Regions from separate parts of the Paenibacillus sp. FSL R5-0810 genome, predicted to be linked through region 1. Evidence: riboswitches for the same ligand, from Rfam matches in the RefSeq annotation. Region 1 holds a riboswitch; the other holds the start of a gene.
The links. Region 1 has a riboswitch for cyclic di-AMP ahead of MKX76_RS22365 (C40 family peptidase). Riboswitches for the same ligand answer to the same signal wherever they lie in the genome.
Positions count from the first base shown of each region.

Region 2: linked by a shared signal. The riboswitch ahead of MKX76_RS24815 (APC family permease) and the one ahead of MKX76_RS22365 (C40 family peptidase) in region 1 are both predicted to bind cyclic di-AMP.

Region 1 covers NZ_JBBOCF010000001.1:5,035,181-5,040,506, forward strand. Annotated here, with positions in the region: gene MKX76_RS22355 (M1 family metallopeptidase) at 1-751, shown strand, start outside; gene MKX76_RS22360 (hypothetical protein) at 763-1,590, shown strand; cyclic di-AMP (ydaO/yuaA leader) riboswitch at 1,929-2,068, shown strand; gene MKX76_RS22365 (C40 family peptidase) at 2,073-2,546, shown strand; gene MKX76_RS22370 (GNAT family N-acetyltransferase) at 2,927-3,427, shown strand; gene MKX76_RS22375 (c-type cytochrome) at 3,588-3,944, shown strand; gene MKX76_RS22380 (4a-hydroxytetrahydrobiopterin dehydratase) at 4,060-4,374, opposite strand; gene MKX76_RS22385 (hypothetical protein) at 4,483-4,776, opposite strand; gene motA (flagellar motor stator protein MotA) at 4,966-5,326, shown strand, end outside.
Region 2 covers NZ_JBBOCF010000001.1:5,596,146-5,601,471, forward strand. Annotated here, with positions in the region: gene MKX76_RS24805 (MFS transporter) at 1-77, shown strand, start outside; gene MKX76_RS24810 (amino acid permease) at 226-1,641, opposite strand; gene MKX76_RS24815 (APC family permease) at 1,936-3,762, opposite strand; cyclic di-AMP (ydaO/yuaA leader) riboswitch at 3,940-4,122, opposite strand; gene MKX76_RS24820 (molybdopterin-containing oxidoreductase family protein) at 4,697-5,326, shown strand, end outside.

The DNA of each region.
Region 1 (5,326 bases):
CAATAACGAATTCGAAGAGGCATGGCTGGACGAGGCTTTTGCTTCCTATGCCGAGGAGAAGGTCATGGAGAAGCAGTACGGAATTACATCCAATACCGCGGCGCAAGGCGCATCCATTACGTCGCCTGAACCGCTTAAGATGGAGTCCTGGAAATACAGCTCGCATGAAAATTACGCACTCAACGTCTATACACGCGGCAAGCTGGTGCTCCAGGGCATCGAGCGACAAGTCGGATCCAAGACGATGGATAAAATCATGATGACCTACGCCAAAAAATTCCGCTTCAAGCATCCGACAACGACGGACTTCCAGAAGGTTGTTGAACAGGTTACCCAGTCCTCATGGCAGTCGTATTTCGATCAGTACGTTTACGGCAGCCAAATGGCTGACATCGCGATCGACCAGATCAAAACCAAAAATAAAGGCTCACAAGCGCACCCACGGTTTGTTTCGACCGTAAACATCACGAGCAAGGGCGGCGATGTTACCGATGTGCCGATTGTGTTTGCTTTTGAGGATGGCAAGCTTGTTGAGCGGACATGGAGCGGCAAGAACGGCAAAGTAACTTATACGCTGGAATACCATACACCGCTCGCCTGGGCCATGGTAGATCCGAAATATACCATCATGCTGGAGAATAAACACATGAATAACTATATGAAGGCTGGCATGGATCCGAAAGTCGTTACACGCTGGAATCTCGGCATTACCAAGCTCGTGGAGACGCTGTTCGGCAGCATGTCGTGGTGAGGGGGGAGCACATGAAAAGCTATGCAGGCCAAGGCTGGATCAGTGTTAAAGATCAATTATACGTCTCCATTCTACTGTTCTTGTACCGTCTTCTCTGGGGCTACTGTCTGTACAGGCTAGTGAAATCCGCCGTCGTCCCGCTTTTGATGCGGTACCCGGATCCGGCTCCTAACGAGCTGAGCCGCCTCCTGTTCTTCTATGAGGGCGAAATGAGCTTGTCGCTCAGCAATACGGTTCATACCTACGGCTGGATCCTTGCCGCTCTGCTCCTCATCCGCATGGTGCTTACCCCGCTGATTCGCTCCGGCATCTTCTACAACCTCCACCAGGAGGCCCGTGGCGAACGCGGTCTGTTCTTCTTCATCGGCATGCGGAAGCATTGGAAATCGGTAACGGTGTTCTATCTCATCGAGCTTGTTCTTACGGTTGCGCCGGGTTACTGGATCATTCCCAAGGCTCTTCCGGCACTGCTCGGCTCCATTCAGGAGCCTTCCCAGCTGCTCCGGGTGCTGCCTTACGCGGCGGCCTGGTTCCTCTATACCTATGTTATTCGCCTTGTGCTGCTGTATATGCAGTTCGGGCATACCGGAGAGCTCGGTATGATCGCATCCGTCACGGCGCTCATACGCAAGCTGGGAACGGCCGTACTGCTGTCCATTTCTGTTGGTGGAGCCGCATTTGTCATTCTCCTGCTGTTCAGCTCGGCGTCCCTGGTCTGGGCGGGATTAATCGGACTCATCATTCAGCAAGCCTCCTATTTCCTGAACGGGCTCTTCCAAATATGGGGAATTTCTTCCCAATATCATTTATGGAGAGCGTCCGTAGCTTCAAATCCATAACGGTTACAAAAGTTACATTTCATTAACAACCATTCATCGTTTAAATGTGGTAAAAAGGTTGTAACCGGAAGCTAAAGCAGCCTCCGAAAAGGATAGATTTCGAACGATAACTTCTACATCCAACCGGAATCCTCAACATTCTCCTCCCATGATTTATACAAAATCCCTGTCCCACTTCAATGTGGACAGGGATTTTTGTTAAAAAAACAACTTTCCTCGTTTGCCAAATTGTTAATACTCTGCTAAAATAACGAATATGTTAGTAACAACTTTGTCATTTTTATTGTAACTATTGTCATCATGTTAACATGTTGGAACGTCATATTGGGTTCATCGACATCTTTTAAAAGCCGAATTCCCGTCTTCATACGGGAAGCGGGGGATCCGTTTTGGGTGAATTGATCTCGCTAGAGAGGGATCATAGGGGACCTTCAACCGAACCCTTAAGCTAACCTCGCAGGCAATGGAAGGAGCTTTTTGTTTTGAAGAAGAAGTTAACAGCCATCTCTTTAGGCTTGGCCCTTGCGCTCACGATTGGAACCGGTAGCGCTTTCGCGGATTCCAAGTTGAATACCGTTATCAAACCAACCATCGGTGTCTCTTATAAAACCGGCGGAACCACTACAAAGGGTTTTGATTGCTCCGGATTCACCAGCTATATTTACAAGAAGCTGGGCCTCACCCTGCCGCGCACTTCTGCAGCACAATACAAGGTAGGTACCGCGGTATCGAAGAGCAACCTGAAGGCCGGGGATCTCGTATTCTTTAATACTTCCGGCAGAGGCGTTTCCCATGTTGGCATTTATGTCGGTGGCGGGAAGTTCGCCCATTCTTCCTCCTCGCGCGGTGTCATCGTTAGCCCGCTCAGCCAGAGCTACTACGCGAAGCGTTATGTAGGCGCGAAGAGAATCATGAGCCAAAGCACGTACAAGTCCCTTGCCGTGAACTACAATTAATTGACTGTACCGTAATTTTTCTGAATGTCCATAAGCCCTGGAGCATGAGATGTGCCGATCTCACCCAGCGGCTTTTTTTCTATAATTTTTCGTCTATACCTCTATAACGTTTCAGGCCATGGAAAAGTTCTATGTTTTTCGGAAAATCCAAAAATATTTTTTTCATTCTGTATGCTCAAAGCCACCAACAAGATTCGGCCAATCCGAGCGCTTACATTTTATTTACCCTTCCAGAATTAACCTAAACAGCAATACGAATAAACAATCGAAAATTTTTTAGCTTCAGTTTCGTTTCCCCCTGCGCTATTATCTTTGCAATCCCGCTCAGCAGCATGTATTCTCTCTCTAACGGAATTGTTTTGAATGAGAGGAGTATTTAGATGGAGGCGAATTTACCCTCGTTTCATACCGTGGTCATGCAGGAAGCCCATGCCGCTGAAATTTGCACCTGGTCCTATCCCCCGCCCTATAATATATATGGCTTTCTTCCTTGGGAGCAGATGAAGGGACTAGGGGTGGAATTCGGGGATCCCGGCATCCGCCTGCAGCAATACCTGTCCGTGCTGGATGAGCAGGATCAGCTCTGGGGGTTTGCCCAGCTATTCCCTATGGCAGGCGTTACGCGTCTAGGCCTGGGCATGCGGCCTGATTGGTGCGGCCGGGGAATGGGTAAACGGTTCGTGCAGGCAATTGTGGATGAGGCGAAGCGGCGCCGGCCTTCGGACGAGATTGATCTTGAGGTGCTTACCTGGAATGAACGGGCTATCCGGACTTACCGGAAGGCTGGCTTTTACATTGCCGATACGTACGAACGCCTTACGCCGACGGGCATGGCGTCTTTTTATTGCATGGTGCATGACCCGATGGCCAATGAGGAATAGTAGTCTTGTCTATATGAAAAAGCACAATTTTGTGTACTTTTTATGAAGGCAGGCTTGAACATTGCTTTTTTTGTCACAACTGGCTATGATGTGTAAGGATGTTGGTTTATAATGAAGACAAGTGCAAAAGTGCAGTATACATAGAAAGGACGATATGACGATGCAAAAATGGATCATGAGCGGACTGTTCTTCGTCGCATGTGCGTTGGCTATTGCGCTGATGTTTACGCTTCCAGGCAAGGAGCAGGTGGCGCAGGAAGAGAAGCCGACCATGCCGGAGGTTACTTTGGATGCCGCTGCGGCTGAAGCTACATTGAAAGCCAGCTGTATCTCCTGCCATGGCGATCAGCTCCAGGGCGGTGCAGGTCCGGCTCTGAATCAAGTAGGCGGACATATGGATGCGAACGCAATCTTTAACGTAGTCACCAAGGGACGTAAAGGAATGCCTTCCTTTAAGGATCAGCTGAAGCCTGAGGAAATTGCAAACATCGCGCTGTACCTTGCTGAGAAAAAATAATCCATCAGCTCTTATTACGCAAAACACGCTTGGATCCCCAGACTGCTGTTTGGATCCAAGCGTGTTTTTTAATTCTCGGGCCTAACGCTTCTGCAGCTGCCCGAATCTACATTGCCTATTCCGGATCCTTCAGATCCTTGGATCGGCTCTTCTCATAAACTTCGTTAAATTGCTGGGCCTCCTTGATGTCGACGGCCGTTATGCCACCGTCATCCCATGACGTCAGGCGGAGCGTCACCGTTTTATAATCAATGGTGATGTAGGGGTGATGTCCGAAAGCTTCCGAAATCGCTGCCACCTCATCAACAAAGGCGATTCCCTTCATGAAGGAGGAAAAGGTGTACTTGCGTACAATCCATCTCCCCTGTTCAAATTCCCAGCCTTCAAGCTTCTCTAGATGAGCCTCCACTTCCTGCTGCGTATAAAGCATCATTATATTCCTCCCCGAAAAAAACCTTTCATAAGCCGATTGTTACGTCCTTAGGGCTTCTTCCATCTATTTTATTCCATGCTTCATTCCTTGATAACCAACCCTGGCTTACACGAGCGCTACGAATGCCAGCTCTTCCTCACCGATCAAAATATGTATCCGATGATTCGTCCGATCATGCATGACAACCCCGCTGCCGACCGTAATGACCGGCTCTGTGCCCAAGGCATAGAACAGATCCTCCGCCAGCGCCTCATGAACCTCGGCCTGCTCGGCATCCTCCAGCCTGCCCCAATCCTCCGGATCCATTTCAAAGAAGACATAGCTGTCAGGAATACGCCCAACGGCTTCCGTTAATTCGGTCAGAATTTCGCCGTAATCCCTTCCGTGCTTTACGCCCATCTCCATCACTCCTTCCTGCCATGCTAAGCTTCGATTACTCTTCCTTCTATTATACCGGAAATTACAACTAAAAAAAAAAGCCCGATCTGACGATAAATAGGATAACGCCCCGTAAAGGCGCGCGGTTCGCCGCAAGAGCCGCTAAAAACGAATGGATTCGTTATTTATTTCTCACGGATGAGGTGTAGCATGGAAATTTCAACACTTATAGGTTTGATTCTCGGGCTTATCGCGGTGCTGGTGGGCATGATCCTCAAGGGTGCCTCCATCGCGTCTTTGATTAATCCGGCAGCTTACTTAATCATTCTTGGCGGAACTGCCGCAACTTTATTCATCGGTTTCCCTCTTTCGGAACTGAAGAAAATTCCCAAGCTGATCAAAATGACCTTTGTGAAGCAGCAGCTGATGGACAAGACGGATATGATCAAGCTGTTTATGGAATGGGCTTCCATCACTCGCCGTGAAGGATTGCTTGCCCTGGAAACCAAAGTCGAAGAAATTGATGACGGCTTCCTGCGCAATGGCATGCGGATGATCATCGACGGCAACG
Region 2 (5,326 bases), 560 kb from region 1:
TTCCCGCCGCCAAGGTGCCGGTTGAAGGCATGCCTGCCGGGCCGACGGCTGCCCCTAAAGGCGTGATGGAATCCTAGAGCGCTCAGCTCAACAACTTACTTATAAGAAAAGAGAAGGGACTGTCCCAGGTCAATGGACCTTACGGGAGAGTCCCTTCTTCTCTTCGTTAATGATGAGGTCAAGGCTGGTTTAATCTATGGTAGCGCGCAAGACGTTCACTCGAAGTCAGGATTCGTCTGGTGCTGCGTCTTGGCGCAGCGAGCTGTGCCTGTAACCATACACGGCGTAGATAATGATGCCGAGCCCGATCCAGACGATGAATCCGATCCAGGTGATCCGCTGCAGCGTCGTGAGCAGGTACAAGCAGCTGAGCGTGGCGATTAAGGGCAGCCATGGAACCAGCGGCACGCGAAAGGTCCGCTTCAGGTTAGGGTGCGTCTTGCGCAGGACAATGATGCCGAGAGAAACGGTAATAAAGGCGAACAGCGTGCCGATGCTGGCCAGGTCCGCCAGGTTTCCAAGCGGAACGAAGCCCGACAGCGCCGCGATGCAGATGCCGGATACCCAAGTGCTGAATACGGGCGACTTCGTCTTCGGATTGACCGAGCTCATCCGTTTCGGGAGCAAGCCGTCCCGACCGAGTGCGTACAGCAGCCGGGATTGACCGAACAATACCCCCATGAGGACGGTGGTCAGGCCGGCGAGGGCTCCGAGCGAGATGAAGTAGGACATCCAGTCCTGCTCAATATACAGCAGCGCGAAGGCGACAGGGTCTTTCACGTTCAAGAGATGATACGGTACAAGGCCGGTTAATACCGCCGTAACGGCAATGTATAGGATGGCAACGATAAGCAGAGAGCCTAATATGGCGACTGGCAGGCTTTTCTGAGGCTGCTTCACTTCCTCCGCAGCTGTGGCGATGACGTCGAAGCCGATATATGCGAGGAAGGCGATGGCCGCCCCCGTCATGACCCCTTCGATGCCGAACGGAAGGAACGGCGTCCAGTTGTCCGGCTTCACGTAGAAAACTCCGACACCGATGAACAGAACGATGACGGCTATCTTCAGATATACCATGATGGTGTTGAGCCGGGTCGATTCCTTCGCACCCCGGGATACGATCCATGTAATCAACAGCGCGATGACGATCGCCGGCACATCCACGTATGTGCCCTTCGCAGGATTGAAGGCACTTGTAATGGCAACAGGAAGATGAATATTGAACCCGGACAGAATGCTCTGCACATACCCCGACCAGCTGCTGGATACGAGGGCGCTTGCAAAGCCGTATTCCAGGAGCAAATCCCAGCCCATCAGCCAAGCGAGGCCTTCCCCAAAGGCGGAGTAGCTGTACGTATACGCGCTGCCGGCTACCGGCACGGTGGAGGCGAATTCGGCATAGCATAGTGCGCAGAAGGCGCATACCAGCCCTGCCAGGAGGAATGACAAGATCAGTCCCGGACCGGCATGGGTGGCGGCCGTCACGCCGGTTAATACGAAAATTCCCGTTCCCACGATAGAACCGACGCCAAGGACGATCAAGTCCATGACGCCGAGCTGTTTCTTCAATGCGGAACGCACTTCTCCGCCTGTCAAAGGCGGAATCGGCTTCTTGCGAAGCAGATTGTGTTTCAAGCTCATAAATGGAGTCTCCTAGATGTTTATTTAGATAGATTTCCCCGATGCATGACCCATCCATTCCGACATTATAAAGAAAAATAAGACGCTTTGAAAGCCTAAGGCTGCCTGTCCCCAGAAAAAAGCCTATGTCGAAGGTGTTGGCGGCCATGCGCGTACGCTTTCCTTCGGTAATTACCAGTCTCTTCCCAATCCATCTCAGAAGAATCAGCATCAGCCGCTTGGGAGCGGATGTGGGAAGCGAACCGGATGCAAAGGCAGAAAAAAGCCCGTCCCCGCCATGGGTCCGGGCTGCAGCTATTTCTTCAAATGATAAGGAACCGTTGTAAGAATAACATCCCGCCGGTAAAGCAGATGAGCGCGAATGAGCAAGCTCGACTGATTGTGCAGGAAGTTGTGCCACCCCTTCTTCGGAATGAACTGTGGAATGACGACCGTCACCTGGTAGTCGGACTCGCTGGCCTTGCGCTGTACCGTGTCGATGAATTTAGTGAGCGGCGAGATGATGCTGCGATATGGCGAATGCAGCGTCACCAGCCGGACGTCCGGCTGCCACTTCTTCCATTTTTCCTCGAAAGCAATCTGGTCTTCCCGTTCGAAGTTCACGTAAACGGCGATGATTTGGTCAGCGGACAGTGATTTGGCATAATTGAGCGAGTTCTCCACCACATGCGTAATGCCGGCTACCGGCACGATAATGATGTTGCCTTCGATCGGCTTTGCCGGCTCGCAGGTCGTAATCCGCAGCTGATCGGCGACCGCCTCATAGTGATTCCGAATCCGGGTGAAAATCCAGATGATAAGCGGCAGAAACAGAAGCACCGACCACACCTGGGCAAATTTCGTGAAGAAAAAGATCAACGTTACCGCAAAGCTGATAACAGCCCCCGTCGAGTTAATGACCAGCTTGGGGATCCAGCCTTGAGGCTTCTCGCGAATCCACTTCACCATCATTCCCGTCTGCGACAAAGTAAACGGAATGAATACGCCGACGGCGTACAACGGGATCAGATGCTCGGTTTTGCCCTCGAAGGCCACGATCAGCACGATGGACAGAAGGCCAAGGATGATGATGCCGTTGGAATACCCCAAGCGGTCCCCCCGGACCGTGAACATTCGCGGGATGAACTTATCCTTTGCCAGGTTGACGGCCAGCAGAGGAAATGCCGAATACCCCGTGTTGGCGGCCAGGATCAGGATTAACGCAGTAGTCCCCTGAATGAAATAATACAGCGCGTTCCGGCCGAAGGTATGCTCGGCGATTTGGGAGACAACCGTCACCTCTTCGCTGGGGCTGACCCCGTAATAATAGGCCAGGAATACGATCCCTGAAAATAACAGGGCGAGCAGGGAGCCCATCGCGGCCAGGGTTTTGGCGGCGTTGTTCGGCGCGGGCTCCTTGAAGTTCGGGATGGCGTTGGATATGGCTTCAACCCCGGTCAGCGCCGAGCTGCCTGAAGCGAACGCCCGCAGGAGCAGAAACAGGCTCAGTCCGGCGACGGGCGTGCCGATCTTGGTGTGCAGGTCCGGCGAAGCGTGGCCGGTTGCAATATCGTAGAGACCGACGCCGATCAGAATAAACAAGGCCAGCACGAACAGGTAGACCGGATAGGCCAGGATCGAGGCGGATTCCGTCACGCCCCGCAAGTTCAGCACAGTAAGAAACAGGACGAACAGCACGGCGATCCCGACGTTATAGGGACGAAGCTCGGGAAAAGCCGACGTAATCGCATCCGTCCCGGCCGATACGCTGACCGCAACGGTTAGGATATAGTCGACGAGCAAGGAGCCTCCGGCAACGAGGCCTGGATACATGCCCAGATTCCGTTTCGACACGACATAGGCTCCACCGCCCTGCGGATAAGAGAAGATGATCTGTCTGTACGATAAGATCAGCGCCAGCAATAAGACGAGAACGCCGATGGCGATCGGGATGGAATACCAATAGGCAGCCGCGCCGACAGTCATCAGCACCAGCAGGATTTGCTCGGGGCCGTAGGCGACGGATGACAGGGCATCGGATGACAAAATCGCCAGGGCCTTGGTTTTATTCAATTTTTGATCGCCTAATTCATTGGATTTGAGCGGTCTTCCGATGAGGAAGCGCTTGATGGAAGATAGCATCGTGTTTCACCACCGATTCGATTTGGATTTTGGGTCGTTCTCCCCAAAAAAGCATAAAGCTATGTGGCTTGGGTGAATGGTCAAGGGCCGGGCATGGGATGCATCTCCATTTCGATTTTTTCGATTTTTGGCATAGAAAAAACACAGGTTAGAGCCTGTGTTTTTTGCACAAGTTCACAACCCTCCCATTAACGCCTACGAGGTTAGCTGTCGGATTCGGGCGCGAGAGTCGCCCTACCTGATGCCGCGCGGGACCGGCCGCGGTTATTCAGGATTCACCCCATAGTATGGCTGCCGCATCGGCAGGCATACGCTTTGGTTCCCCCATTTTCCTCTCTGGAAATTCGGCGAATCAACTGTGAGATTATATTGGATTTGAAATCTGAATAGTATATTACGCCTGCGGCATTCGATTGTAAAACGGCCTTTTGCCGCTATTTTCGGCAGTAAGGAACCGAATGATCCATAAGTAAGCGATTACATAGGATACGGACTTTCGCGGGATCATTATTTTGCAGATTTACGCAATAAATCGCTGAATGCGAAGATTTGGAAACTGAAAGCGCGGTAGGGAAAGCAGAAAACGCGGTGAGGGGAAAAGGTAGGCGTGCAGATAAAAGAGGATGCTCCTATCGAAGAAGCAAGCCGAACAGAGCATTCGCGGCCGCTTCTTGAGCCGCCCGTAATGTAAATTCGCCATGCCGTATCTCGGGGGAGGAGATACATGCATGGCGAATTTTTGGGAGTGGTCCATGATATGGCGAGGAGGAGAAAGGGTCTGGGTTTCTCATCCTTGCTCTTGATAGAAATATACCCGGGAGTTCGAGGGGTGAATCACATCTTTAGAAAAAAATGTATGACTTTACGATAAGGCTGATTTTTTTTAAGATAAGGGGATACGAAAGAGGCTGGAGCACAAGGGGGAGAGGACAAATTGATTCATCAGGAACACGGCGTATTTCCGGCGGTTTGCCCGCTGGATTGTCCGGATACTTGCAGCTTGCTGCTGCATAAAGAGAACGGGAAGATCGTAAAGGTTACAGGCAACCCCGACCATCCGATCACGCAAGGCGCGATCTGCAATAAAGTCCGCAATATGGCTCACCGGGTATACCATCCGGAGCGTGTGCTCTATCCGCTGCGCCGGACCGGCCCGAAAGGGGCCGGATTATTTAAGCGGATCAGCTGGGACGAGGCTATCCGGGAAATCGCGGACCGGTACAAGGCGCTGATTGAAACGGATGGTCCGGAAAGCATCCTGCCTTACAGCTTCTACGGGAACATGGGCATCTTGAGCGTAGACGGCATGGACCGCCGCTTCTTCAACAGGCTGGGCGCCAGCAAGCTGAAGCAGTCCATCTGCAATTCGGCCGGAAACGAAGGCTGGAAATCGGTCATGGGCTTCAACGGGGGGACGGTCCCTGAAGACACGGTGAACGCCGATGTGATCATCGTCTGGGGCGGCAATATCGTCAGCACGAACATGCATCAGGTGGTGCTCGCCGAAAAAGCCCGCAAGCGGGGCGCGAAGGTCGTCGTCATCGATGTTCATAAAAATCAGACC